Regions from separate parts of the Limosilactobacillus portuensis genome, predicted to be linked through region 3. Evidence: predicted binding sites of a transcription regulator. Region 3 holds the regulator's gene; each other region holds the start of a gene.
The links. The regulator Rex, encoded in region 3, represses fermentation and respiration genes when NADH is low (regulators of the CRP and FNR family bind a similar motif). The targets are predictions, from matches to a motif close to TTGTGAANTANTTCACAA.
Positions count from the first base shown of each region.

Region 1: a site for Rex is predicted at 2,335-2,352, ahead of adhP (alcohol dehydrogenase AdhP). Genes of this name have one in related genera too.
Region 2: a site for Rex is predicted at 2,480-2,497, ahead of PRK60_RS01145 (class II fumarate hydratase). Genes of this name have one in related genera too.

Region 1 covers NZ_CP117296.1:300,525-305,173, reverse strand. The annotation lists gene PRK60_RS01375 (ATP-dependent Clp protease ATP-binding subunit) at 1-531, opposite strand, end outside; gene PRK60_RS01370 (CtsR family transcriptional regulator) at 546-1,013, opposite strand; gene adhP (alcohol dehydrogenase AdhP) at 1,291-2,313, opposite strand; gene PRK60_RS01360 (serine hydrolase domain-containing protein) at 2,513-3,478, opposite strand; tRNA gene PRK60_RS01355 (tRNA-Pro) at 3,676-3,749, opposite strand; tRNA gene PRK60_RS01350 (tRNA-Arg) at 3,799-3,872, opposite strand; tRNA gene PRK60_RS01345 (tRNA-Gly) at 3,879-3,950, opposite strand; tRNA gene PRK60_RS01340 (tRNA-Leu) at 4,035-4,117, opposite strand; tRNA gene PRK60_RS01335 (tRNA-Val) at 4,121-4,193, opposite strand; gene PRK60_RS01330 (deoxynucleoside kinase) at 4,258-4,649, opposite strand, start outside.
Region 2 covers NZ_CP117296.1:258,984-263,632, reverse strand. The annotation lists gene PRK60_RS01150 (flavocytochrome c) at 1-1,017, opposite strand, end outside; gene PRK60_RS01145 (class II fumarate hydratase) at 1,056-2,444, opposite strand; gene PRK60_RS01140 (peptidylprolyl isomerase) at 2,741-3,334, opposite strand; gene PRK60_RS01135 (zinc-dependent alcohol dehydrogenase family protein) at 3,354-4,397, opposite strand; gene PRK60_RS01130 (plasmid pRiA4b ORF-3 family protein) at 4,477-4,649, opposite strand, start outside.
Region 3 covers NZ_CP117296.1:1,409,027-1,413,675, reverse strand. The annotation lists gene PRK60_RS07205 (ABC-F family ATP-binding cassette domain-containing protein) at 1-1,903, opposite strand, end outside; gene PRK60_RS07200 (redox-sensing transcriptional repressor Rex) at 2,167-2,823, shown strand; gene groES (co-chaperone GroES) at 3,003-3,287, shown strand; gene groL (chaperonin GroEL) at 3,343-4,649, shown strand, end outside.

The DNA.
Region 1 (4,649 bases), 820 kb from region 3:
ACGTGCAAGCTTATCAAGAGTTGGCGTCTCCGATCTTCGTGCCCGTTGTCCCGGCTGTCTTCCTAACCGCTGCCGTGCTTGAATGTCTGATACACCAAGACGACGTAAGGTTACTTTACGAATTTGTCGCGGTAATACATCTAAACTCAGCAGAATCCTGGAAGAGAGGATTCCCTCATCTGAAATCAACGCAAGCAGTAAATGCTCAGTACCAATCTTTAAGGCGTTTAACTGTTGCGCTTCTTGTCCCGCTAGCGCTAATACTTGACGCGCCTTGGGAGAATATGGAAGGTAATCGGCTGGCCCCATGTCATCCATTGTCCCATAGCCAATCATCCGCTCGATTTCTTCCTGAATATCATCACTAGTAATGGAGAATTGCTCAAAAATTTTGCTAGCAATCCCCTCCCTTTCAATTGCCAACGCGAGTAATAAGTGTTCAGTACCAACGGCTTGGTGCTTAAAGTACTTTGCTTGTTCATGGGCGAGTGCCAAGACGTGTTTGGCACTTGGTGTAAACATATTATCCATTAACTGCTTTCCTCCTAGCTCTCATACCGTAAACGATTAAGCATTGAAATTAAAATTCTTGCTCTTAACTGAGCTTCAACATTACAATCATTCACATTTAGGGTTTGCTTTGACAAGGCAACTAGCATTAAGTCCCCCTCTCGCCTTGTCAGTACTTTTTCATCATAAAGCGTTCGAACAATATCGTAAGCATCACGCTCACTAATTGAATCCCCAATTGCTTGGATTAGTGAGTTTAACACATCAACATTATCAAGTAAATTAACGCGCTCAATTCGAATATAGCCGCCACCACCACGTTTACTTTGCACTAAGTATCCATGCTGAATAGTAAATCGGGTTTTAATTACATAATTAATTTGTGACGGAACAACATCAAAATGATTGGCAATTTCCGAACGACGAATTTCAATTTGAGATGACTCACCAAGGATTTGTTTCAAATACTCCTCAATAATGTCAGAAATACTTTTCTCTTCCATTCCATCACCTCCAAATTTCCTGACTAATCTTGACCAAATTTTACCACAATATTAAATCAGGAACCAGAAAACTATCTCAATAAAGAGTAAGTACTAGCAAATAATTTAAGGAAAAGACTATGACATGCTTTTCATTACCGAGATAAAATCAAGTAGCACATGGTAGATAAATAAAGCTCCTAGAGTTTGGTTTTACCTTACTCTAGGAGCTTATTTACGTTTGCAAGACCTAAATACCTTGCTCTCGCTAAATTTCAAAAAGGGGATATTTTATAGATTAATCTTCTAAGCTGAAGTCAACAACGTTCCGACCAACAACCTTGTTATCCTTCAATTCTTGGATCATGTCATTGATTTCACTTAACTTCCGAGTCTTAACAATTGGGTGAACCTTGCCTTCAGCACCAAATTGGAAACATTCAGCCAAATCTTGACGAGTACCAACTAATGAACCAGCAACGATAATTCCGTCAAGAACAGTCTTAGCAATGTTAAGCTTCATGTCACCTTGTGGAAGAGCAACGGCAACTAACTTACCATCTGGACGAAGTGAGTCAACTGCTTGGTCAAATGCTGAAGCTGAAACAGCAGTTACAACAGCAGCGTGGACACCGCCAACCTTTTCTTGGATTTGCTTATCAACATCGCCATCGTGACGGTTAATAACAATTTCAGCACCGTTTTCCTTAGCAGCTTCAAGCTTTTCAGGGTTACCATCAACGGCAATAACGTGAGCACCGAAAACATTATGAGCAAATTGAATACCCAAGTTACCAAGACCACCAGCACCAACAATAGATACCCATTGACCTGGCTTGATGTCAGCAACCTTCAATGCCTTGTACATAGTAACACCGGCACAAGTTAATGAAGTAGCTTCAACTGGATCAAGACCTTCTGGAACCTTAACAGCATAATCAGCAGGAACGATACATTGTTGTGCCATTGCACCATCAGCAGTGTAACCAGCATTCAAAACGTTCCGGCAAAGTGTTTCACGACCAGTAAGGCAGTATTCACAGTGTCCACAACCCTTGAAGAACCAAGCAATTGATACTCGATCCCCAACCTTTAAGGAAGTAACACCAGGAGCAACTTTAGATACACGACCAACACCTTCGTGACCAATAATCCGTCCTGGCTTCTTACCAAAATCACCAGCAACAACGTGCAAGTCGGTGTGACAAAGACCACAGTATTCCATGTCAACTAGAGCTTCACCTGGTTTAAGATCCCGAAGTTGAACATCCTTAACAGTAACGTAACCATCTACTGGATCGTTAATAACAGCAGCTTTCATAATCTAAAATCTCCTTTGAACTTGTTATCTTTTACACAAAATATAATAACAAATCCAATTCGTTTTTTAAAGCGCTTTTGTGAATAAATAAACAGGAAACTAATAGACCAATATTCTGTTAGTTTCCTATCAGTATGCTGAAACTAGCATCACTTAATCAATACCAATTGTGAGTATTTTAGCAAATAAATTTCGTACACTATGGCTGAATTTGTTCACCATTGTAAATTTCATAAAGTTCTTCAGCAGTTTGGCGAAGGGTTTGATAATCAATGTTATTGGTAAACAGCATCAATGTTCGTTTAGTTTTATAATCCGCAAAAAAACAACAATTATACCCCGGCTCGCTACCATTAGCCCGAATAACCGTTCCTTGAAAATAAACACCACCAAAATAAGCTTCACGCTGGCTCTTTGGTTGGTTAGCAAAGCTCTTAATAAGCTTTGGGTTACTGATTACGTCATGGTAAATAAATTTCCAATAATTTAATGGTGAGAGCAGTAGATCACCGGCACCAATTTCTGACGAAGCAGTTTGTGATAGTATCCGCCAAGTCACACCCGGTTGCATAGTCTGCAATACTTGACGCGGTTTTACCTGGTACACCATTTTTAGCTGCTGATGATTCAGCGACCTTAAAACTGTCTTTTTTATAAAGTGATAGTAGTCATCATGTGTTCGCTGACGAATAATAGCACCTAACATTTCAAAATCAATATCCTGATAATTCCAATCGTGACTAGCTGTATTCTTAAAATGGTGAAGGAAAAAACGTTCCTGACTTTTTTCATTATTTAAAGTTTTCTTCGGCAACGCACCATCATTTTGCAAACCACTTGTATGAGCCATTAACTGTTGTAATGTTATTTGGTCGCTTCCTTGAATTTGGGGATAATATTTACTTAGTGGCATCTCCCACTTTAGCTTCCCCTTCTGAACGAGCTGGTATACTGCAACCCCTGTTATCAATTTTTGTAGCGAGCCAATTGGAAATAGAGCATTAGGAGCAACAACTTGTGCTGGGTTAGTTGTAAGTTTATTCCTTAGAACTACCGGTTGATCCCGTTTCCCGTTGACTAGAATAATGCCATTGATATGGTGATCTTGAAGGTAAGTTTGTAATTCTACCTTGGTTTTCCCATCAACTTGGCTGGCGTTCACCATTTTCTGTGGACTCCAGAGAAGCACTCCTAAAATAATTACCGGTATTAATAATAAGTAGAATAATTTCCTTGTCATAAGCCGTTCCCAAAAATTAAATTGTAATCTACAAGCAAAATGTCTTTCATCAAATCATTACTACTAAAAAAGCAGGACAGAACTAACAAATTAGTTTTCCCTGCTCCTTATAATTATGATAATCGGAACTACAAGATTTGAACTTGCGACCTCTGCGTCCCGAACGTAGCGCTCTACCAAGCTGAGCTAAGTTCCGAAAAGAAAAAGCGTGACAACACTAAGTAGTGTGCCACGCTTTTAAGTAGTGCACCCAGAAGGAGTCGAACCTTCAACCTTCTGATTCGTAGTCAGACACTCTATCCAATTGCGCTATGGGTGCATAAAGAGCGGAAGACGGGATTCGAACCCGCGACCTCCACCATGGCAAGGTGATGTTCTACCACTGAACTACTTCCGCATAACTGTTCTGCAACGATAATTAATATACCACGTGTCACAGACCGATGTCAATATGATTTTGAAATAAAGTTTTTATTCCAAATGCGGATGAAGGGACTTGAACCCTTACATCTAAAAGATACAAGATCCTAAATCTTGCGCGTCTGCCAATTCCGCCACATCCGCATATGGAGGATACAGGGCTCGAACCTGTGACCTCCTGCTTGTAAGGCAGATGCTCTCCCAACTGAGCTAATCCTCCGAAAAATGATATATTCATAATGGAACTTTATTAATATATCATTATTTAAATTTAGTGTCAATAATTATTTTAAACCAAGTTCAATTAATTTTTGATCAATCATTTTCAATACTTGGCGTGCTGCTGCTTGATCCTCAACAAAGTCATACTTATCCCCATCAATTAGCATCTTAGGACTGGCATTATATTGTTGATACCAGTCACGATAGCGTTCATTAAGGTTCTTATAGTAACTATAAAGGGAGGGATCATTGGCAAGTTGCTCGTATGACCGACCACGTTTTTTTATCCGCTCCAGCATTGTTTCGAATGAAACTTGAATCGTAATTAGCAGATTAGGAGCTTTTTGATGAGGCTGTTCAGGTAATTCTTCCATCATGTTGTGCAGTAATGATGAGTAGATAGCTGATTCTGTTTCAGTTGCCCGGCCCATATCAGCATTAAGTTTAAACAACA
Region 2 (4,649 bases), 780 kb from region 3:
ATCTTCAATCGTTTCACCATGAACAACTAAGCCAACCTTGTCATAGAATTCAATTGCCTTAACATGATCGCGAATTCCTTGATCAAAGATTAAATAAGCACTGTGCTCCGGTAACGCGGTAATTGCATTTGCACAAATCTTCCGCGTATTTAGTTCATTAACGAACCGTTTTCCTTCACCATTAACCATAATGGCCCCTTCACCACGAACTGCTTCACCAATCAGGTAAACGTGAGGGTTATCTTGCTGAACAGTTGGGTGGACTTGAACTAAATTCATTTGCATTAATTCAGCCCCAACGTTTTCAGCTAATTTCAACCCATCACCAGTAGCACCTGGTTGGTTAGTTGTTTTGTAGCTTTCAAGATCTGGACGGAACCGCTTAATGTATTCTTTTGAAGCACCGAAACCACCAGTGGCTAAAATAACTGCTTTCGCATTAATAACCTTAATGATTCCGTCAGCGTTAACTTCAACTCCATTAACCCGGCCATCGTCAGTCCGTCGTAACTTAGTAACTTTCGTCTTGTTAAATACAGGGATATCTTCCTGAGCAACGACTTCCAGTAAACTCTTCACCAAGAAGCCACCAATTGGTGCCATACTTGCTGGACGGTGGGTCCGCTTCTTAGACATTCCCCCCGTAATGGTAATATCATCCAGTTTAATGTCATGATCGGCTAACCAATCGATTGCTGGGGCAGTGTGGTAAACGAAGTAGCCTAACATATCTTTATCGTTGAGCCGACCACCATCCTTATATGTTTCATGGTAAAAGTCAGCAACGTTATCGATCACACCATGGTGAAGTTGAACATTGGTTTCAGCAGCGTTCATTCCAGAAGAAGCCCGGTTAGTATTCCCACCAAGTTCCTTTTCCTTTTCTAGTACTGCAACCTTCATCCCTAATTCATTTGCTTGAATAGCGGCTGAAAGGCCAGTCCCACCAGAACCAATAATTACAACATCATAGTCATTTTCTAATTTGCCAACAGATGTTGGTTGAAATTCTGCCATTACGTAGTTCTTCCTTTCAATATTAGTTAGCTTTAGCTCTAGTCCTTACGATCAACGTTGGTCATCTTAAGCATGTCCATCCATTCGTCGTATTGTTCTTCAGTTACCTTAACAGACTTCAAAGCAGCTTCCTTCAAAGTGCTTCCTGCCTTATCAGCAGCTTGAGCAATCTTAGCGCTGTCGTGGTAACCAATGTGTGGTGATAATGCCGTAACAGTCATCAGTGAGTTATCAACTAATTCTGCCATCCGGTCTTCATTAACGGTCATGCCATGGATCATCTTGTCCGCAAAGCCCATGATTGTCCCAGTCATCAAGTCGGCTGATTCAAGGAACGCATCAATCAATACTGGCTTGTAAACGTTCATTTCAAAGTTACCCTGTGATGATGCCATTGTTACAACAGTATCATTACCGAATACCCGTAAAGCAGCCATTGTTACGGCTTCAGCTTGGGTTGGGTTAACCTTACCAGGCATAATTGATGAACCAGGTTCGTTAGCTGGGATGTTTAATTCACCGTAACCAGCACGTGGACCTGAACCCAAGAAACGAATATCTTGAGCAATCTTAAACATATCGGCAGCTAAACTCTTCAATGCGCCGTGGACAACATCTAATCCTGAGTGGTTAGCTAAGCCGTAGAACTTGTTTGAATCAGCTGTTAAGTTTAAGCCGTATACTTCGCTAAGCTTTTCAGCAATCTTCTCTGGCCTCCCTTCAGCAGCGTTTAATCCAGTACCAACTGCAGTTCCACCAATTGCTAATTCATTTAAGGTTGGTTCAAGGGTCTTAATGTAGTCAAGGTCATGTTCAAGAGAAGCCACATAACCGGATAATTCTTGGCCGAAAGTCAACGGCACGGCATCTTGCAAGTGAGTCCGACCAACCTTAACGGTGTGCATGTACTTTTCTTGCTTAGCCTTCAATTCATCAATCAAGTGTTGAACAGCTGGCTTCAACTTATCAAGAGCTTCTAAAGCAACAACATTCATTGCTGTTGGGAAGGTATCGTTAGAACTTTGCCCCTTGTTAACATCATCGTTTGGTAGGATTTCGATGTCAGGGTTAAGTTGGTGTGCCTTATGAGCAACAACTTCATTGGTGTTCATGTTGGTTTGTGTACCAGAACCGGTTTGGTAAACCTTCAATGGGAAGTCTTTACGTAATTTTTCATCGCTCAAAGCTAAGAGTTCATCAATTGATTGAACAATCAAGTTACCCTTTTCTTCAGAAATAGCCTTTGTTTCCATGTTTGCTTGGGCAGCTGCCTTCTTAATGTTCAGCAAAGCACGAATAATGGCTAATGGCATATACTGACCAGTTGGGAAGTTGTTCCGACTCCGTTCTGTTTGTGGTCCCCATAATGCATCTGCAGGAATTTGAACTGGACCAAGAGTATCTTCTTCAGTACGGTATTTTGTCATTGTAAAAGCCTCCATTGTCTAAATAAATCGTCTATTTGTGAAAAAATACACATCAATTACACTACTATCCTAACGCGGTATAATATCCATAGTCAAACATTCAATATGTTATAAAATTCACTTATAGTGTCTTCTTAATCACTGATAATCATTGAGTCCATCATCAATCGTTGAATAAATTTCACAAGCAAACCAAACAAAAAATTCTAGTTAAATTCTCAATGAAATAACTAGAATTTTTTGCTATATAAGATTAAAATCACAAAGTTATTAGACAGAACAACCCGATTTTAGCATTAGTTCTCATTATCAATCGTTACCTTTTCCATGATAACGTCCTTTTTCGGCTTATCCATCCTATCACGCTTAGCTTGGCTGATCTTTTTTACTACATCCATCCCGGTAATTACTTGGCCAAATACGGTATGACGGTGATCCAGCCATGGGGTGCCACCCACCTCTGCGTAATGATCGATAATTTCTTGTGGATAGCCAACTGCTTTCATTTGTTCAATCATATTAGCCGGAACATGTTCGTTAGAAACAATGAAAAACTGACTGCCATTAGTGTTAGGACCAGCATTAGCCATTGAAACCGCTCCGTTAAAGTTGAACAATTCATCGGAGAATTCGTCCTCAAAAGCTTTTCCATAAATACTCTTACCACCACGACCAGTTCCGGTTGGATCGCCACCCTGAATCATAAAATCAGGAATTACCCGGTGAAAGATCACCCCATCGTAGTAACCCTTTTCTGCCAATTGAACAAAGTTATCAACGGTCTTGGGTGCCTGCTCCTTAAATAGCTGAACTTTAATTTCACCAAGGTTTGTTTTGATTGTTGCTTGCGGCCCCTTCACAGCCCCAAGTTTTAGTTGCGGATATTGCATTTTGCTTCCTCCTTAATTTTTACTCATGACTTATTCTTAGCACACAAGCGCCTTTAATATCACCACGTTTAACGTATTTTAGTGCATCAAGCGCCTTTTCAAGCGGGTATTCGGTAACTTCTGGATGAATATTAAGACGATCGGCTAATGTTAAGAATTCTTCTCCATCACGGCGAGTATTACTTTCAACACTCGTTAGCGTCTTTTCATGGAAGAGGTGTTTTTGGTAGTTCAGTGTTGGAATATCCGACATGTGGATCCCTGCCATTGCCAACGTTCCTCCGGGAATTAAACTCTCCAATGCTGGCAAAACGATATCGCCAACTGGAGCAAAAATAATTGACGAATCTAACGGGACATCCGAAAGATCATATGCCCCCTTAGCAGAAACACAGCCAAGCTGAAGAGCAAAATTTCGTGCATCAGCCCCCCGAGTAAAGACGTGAACTTCTACTCCCTGAGCTAATGCAATTTGCGCTGTTATATGTGCGGAGCCACCAAAGCCATACAAACCGAGGCGACCACCTGCAGGAACATTTGCCCGCTCATAAGCCCGGTAGCCAATTATCCCCGCACATAATAGTGGCGCTGCTTCGAGGTCATTAAACTTCTCAGGAATCCGGTAAGCAAACCCTTCTGGTACGGTAACATACTCAGCATAGCCACCATCATGGTCCCAGCCGGTATAAACTGAATGCGGGCAGAGGTTTTCATGACCGGAACGGCAGAATTTACAAACGCCACATGCATGCCGGAACCATGGAATCCCAATTCGCTCTCCTAATTCAAATCGTTGTGTTTCTGGCCCAAAAGCAACTACCTTACCAACAATTTCATGTCCTGGAGTAACGTGCTCACGATGAACCGGCAAATCGCCTTCTGCCACATGTAAATCGGTATGGCAAACACCACAAGTAAGGACCTTTACTAAAACCTCTCCGCGTTGTGGTTGTGGAACCGGCTTGGTAACAAGCTTTAGTGGAGCATTTTCGCCATCAATTGGACCAGGCGTTGTTACTTCCCAGGCACGCATTGTTTTTGGAATTTCAACTTGATTACTCATCTTCAAGACCTCTTTTAATTAGCTTTCTGTAAACTATTGTAGTCTTTTTTGAATATTTGTGAATTAACAAACAATAAAATCATTGATACTGTTTAGCAATTTCTGCCGTTAAAGCAGACCATTGTTTTTGCAACTGGTTAACATTTAAGCCACTATTGATTGTCTGATCATCCTGAGCAGCTAGTTCTAAACCAGCTGTTCCGCCAATATCATCTACGATCCCCTTGCCATTGCCATCTAAGACTTTTGGTT
Region 3 (4,649 bases):
TCCACTCCAATTCGACTTCTTCAGACTGCTCGTTTAACTTATTTAGTTGTTTTTGAAGGTCCGTCAATTTACCAATATCCGTAGCAATTTCAGGTTGGCTCATCTGCTCTTGAAGTGCTTGTTCCTGTTCCTCAAGGGAAGCCATCTGGTTTTCTAACTTGTCAACCTGTCGCTGGAGCTTTCGCCGGGCACGCTGGGTTTCCTTACTTTGCTGGTAAGACTGTTGAGCGCTGGATTTCTTGGGCTTAGCTGTAGAGCTGTCTTGTTGTTCTTGCCCTGCGGTTGAAGCTAATTCCTTATTGACGGCTTCAAGGTAGTCATCATAGTCACCTTCATAATGCTTAATTCCGGTAGCGCTCATGTCAAGAACATCCGTAGCAACCTGGTTAATAAAGTACCGGTCGTGGGAAATAAATAGGACCGTTCCAGGAAACTCGTTAATTGCGTTCTCAAGGACTTCACGACTATCAATATCTAAGTGGTTTGTTGGTTCATCAAGAATTAAGAAGTTAATTGGTTTAAAAGAAAGTTTGGTTAATTCTAAACGAGCCTTCTCGCCACCAGAAAGATCATGGACAAGTTTATAAACATCATCACCAACGAAGAGAAAACTACCAAGGAGAGAGCGAATATCCTTTTCGGGAATGTTTGGATGATCGTCCCAAACTTCATTTAAAACTGATTTTTCGGGATGAAGTTGTTGCTGTTCCTGATCATAGTAACCGATTTGAAGGTTAGCACCTAACTTAATCGATCCGCTAATTAGCGGGATCCGATCCAAAATTGACTTTAGCAGGGTTGATTTACCAATTCCGTTGGGCCCAATAATTCCAACTCGTTGGGGCTTACGAACGGAGAAAGATAATGGCCCGGCAAGCTTCTGATCATTATAACCAACTACCGCGTGATCAACGTCAAGAACTTCATTACCGCTATCCTTATCACTGTGAAAGTGGAAGTGGATTGACCGATCGTCAGTCTCGGGACGATCCAGCCGCTCCATTTTTTCTAGTTGTTTCCGGCGCGCTTGAGCACGTTTTGTGGTTGATGCACGGACAATGTTACGGTTGACAAAGTCTTCAAGTTTCGCAATCTTCTTTTGTTGCTGTTCATAGTGCTTCCATTCAGCAGTAAGCCATTCCTGCTTGTGTTGCATAAATTGGGTGTAATTGCCGGTATAATGCCGCAATGTATGGTTATCGAGATCATAAATATCGGAAACAACTCGGTCAAGGAAGTAGCGGTCGTGAGAAACAACAAGGAGAGCGCCCTGATAGCTTTTTAAATAATCTTCTAGCCATGCAAGGACGTTCATATCTAAGTGGTTTGTTGGTTCATCCAGGATCAAAAGGTCAGGAGACTGCAAAAGAATTTTAGCAAGGGCGAGCTTCGTTTTTTGTCCGCCAGATAGGGAGTTGATCGCGGTTTGGTAGTCAGCTTCTCCAAACCCAAAGACTTTTAAGATTCCCCGCATTCGCGATTCGTACTCAAAACCGCCTCGTTTCTTGAATTCAGCTTGAAGTTGGGAATATTTCTCCGTTGTTAGTTGAAATTCTTTAGTTGCTGGATCAAGTGAAGCTAACTGATCTTCTAACTGGTGAATTTGCTTTTCCATTTTATGGAGGGGAGCAAATACTAGATCAAGTTCAGCCCAGATACTATTTTGGCTGTCTAACCCTTGATCCTGAGCCAGGTAACCGATAGTTAAATCCTTGCTCTTAGAGATTGTTCCTTCATCGGGGCTTGTGATTCCGGCAATCATTTTTAAGAGGGTCGTTTTTCCAGCACCATTGCGACCAACAAGGGCAGTTCGCCCATGTCCTTGAATTTGGAGATTGATGTCATGAAAGAGGACATCCGCGCCAAAACGACGCATTACATTATTGGCTTGCAAAAGAATCATTTTGTTTACCTCGTTCTTCAAAAGATGTACCTTTCCATTATACGCTGGTTGACCTTGATTTCACAAAAATTAACCTGTAAATTACGTTAACGATTAAGCAAATGGAAAATTTTTTGAAAATAATTTTGTTTGAGTGTTCACAATGGGAGAGTTTGTTGCTAGAATAATAAGAGAATTGGATTTCACAAACTAGCAAAATTGAGTAAAGATTTAAAGCTCACTAATGTTGAATAATATAAAAATCGTAGGAGGAATAACAAAGAATGGTTACCAAGAAAATTCCTAAGGCAACGGCCAAACGGTTACCAATTTATTACCGTTACCTTAGTGTACTATTAAGTGCAAACAAACGACGGGTTTCATCGACGGAGCTTTCAGAAGCGGTCCAGGTTGATTCCGCAACCATTCGCCGTGACTTTTCTTATTTTGGTGAATTAGGAAAGCGGGGCTATGGTTATGATGTTGAGAGCCTGCTGAACTTTTTCAAGGGGATCCTAAATCAGGATACCCTTACTAACGTGGCCCTTGTTGGTGTCGGCTCGTTAGGAAGCGCGCTCCTTAATTATAATTTCCATCAAGATACTAACTTACGGATTAGCGCAGCGTTCGATACTAAGCCGGAATTAGCAAATACCGTAAAGAGCGGGATCCCGATTTATCCAGCAAGCGAGATGCAAAAGCAAATTAAGGAACAGCAGATCGATGCCGTGATCTTAACCGTTCCAAGTTCAACTTCTCAAAAGGTTGCTGATCAATTAGTTAGCGTTGGGGTAAAGGGAATTTTGAACTTTACGCCAGTTCGTCTCTCGGTTCCCAAGAATGTTCAAGTGCAAAATATTGACTTAACTAATGAACTTCAAACGTTAATTTACTTCATCAAGAATTATGCTGAAAATAATCATGATGAGAAAACAAACTAAATTATAGAATCGTCGGTAGTTACGTTAACTGTAATTACCGGCGATTTTTTAGTTAGCATCGCTGAAGAGCATATTGGTTGCAATCAACTCTAAAAATGGTATAGTAGAAAATGTAATTAGCACTTGGTACATGAGAGTGCTAATTTGAGTATGGAATTTATCAAAATGGAGGGATTAACGTGTTAAAACCATTAGGAGATCGCGTTCTTCTTAAAGCAGAAACAGAAGAAGAAAAGACTGTTGGTGGCATTGTTCTTGCTTCTAACGTTAAGGAAAAGCCAACTACAGGAAAGGTAATTGCTGTTGGTGCTGGACGGACTTTAGATAATGGCGAAAAGTTAGCACCAGTTGTTAAGGAAGGCGATCGCGTCCTCTTTGATAAGTATGCCGGAAATGAAGTTGAATACGACGGCGAAAAGTACCTCGTTGTTCATGAAAAGGACCTTGTTGCTATTGTTGAATAAGCGATCAAGGTTTAATAAATGACAGCATTAATATTAATATGAGGTGAATTAAAAAATGGCAAAAGAAATTAAGTTTTCTGAAGATGCACGGAGCTCAATGCTTCGCGGTGTTGATAAGTTAGCTGACACAGTTAAGACCACTATGGGGCCAAAGGGACGGAACGTTGTCCTTGAACAAAGCTATGGTACACCAACCATTACTAATGATGGTGTTACAATCGCTAAGAGCATTGAATTAGAAAATCATTTTGAAAACATGGGTGCTAAGCTTGTTTCAGAAGTAGCTTCCAAGACTAACGATATTGCCGGTGACGGTACTACTACTGCTACCGTTTTGACCCAAGCAATTGTTAATGCCGGGATGAAGAACGTTACTTCTGGTGCTAACCCAGTTGGTATTCGTCGGGGAATTGACAAGGCTACTGAAGTTGCTGTTGAAGCATTGAAGAAGATGTCCCATGACGTTAAGACTAAGGACGACATTGCACAAATTGCTTCAATTTCAGCTGCTAACCCAGAAGTTGGTAAGTTGATTGCCGATGCAATGGAAAAGGTTGGTAACGATGGTGTTATCACTATTGAAGATTCTCGTGGTGTTGAAACCAGTGTTGACGTCGTTGAAGGGATGAGCTTCGATCGCGGTTACATGTCACAATACATGGTTACCGATAATGACAAGATGGAAGCCGATTTGGATAACCCATACATTTTGATTACTGACAAGAAGATTAGCAACATTCAAGACATTTTGCCACTTCTTCAATCAGTTGTTCAAGAAGGTCGTTCACTCTTAATCATTGCTGATGATATTACTGGTGAAGCATTGCCAACCCTTGTCTTGAACAAGATTCGGGGAACCTTTAACGTTGTTGCTGTTAAGGCTCCTGGATTTGGTGACCGACGGAAGGCTCAATTGCAAGATATCGCTGTCTTGACTGGTGGTACAGTTATTTCTGATGACTTAGGTATGAGTTTGAAGGATGCTACCGTTGATCAACTTGGTCAAGCTAACAAGGTAACTGTTACTAAGGACAGCACTACTATTGTTGATGGTAAGGGTTCCAAGGAAGCAATCACTGAACGGGTTGACCAAATTAAGCAAGCAATCAGTAAGTCAACTTCCGATTTTGACAAGGAAAAGCTTCAAGAACGTCTTGCAAAGCTTTCTGGTGGTGTTGCAGTTGTTAAGGTTGGTGCCGCAACTGAAACCGAATTGAAGGAAAAGAAGTACCGGATTGAAGATGCTTTGAACGCTACCCGGGCTGCCGTTCAAGAAGGTTTCGTTCCTGGTGGTGGTACTGCCTTAGTAAACGTTCTTCCAGCATTAGATGACATTAAGGCTACTGGCGATGAAGCTACTGG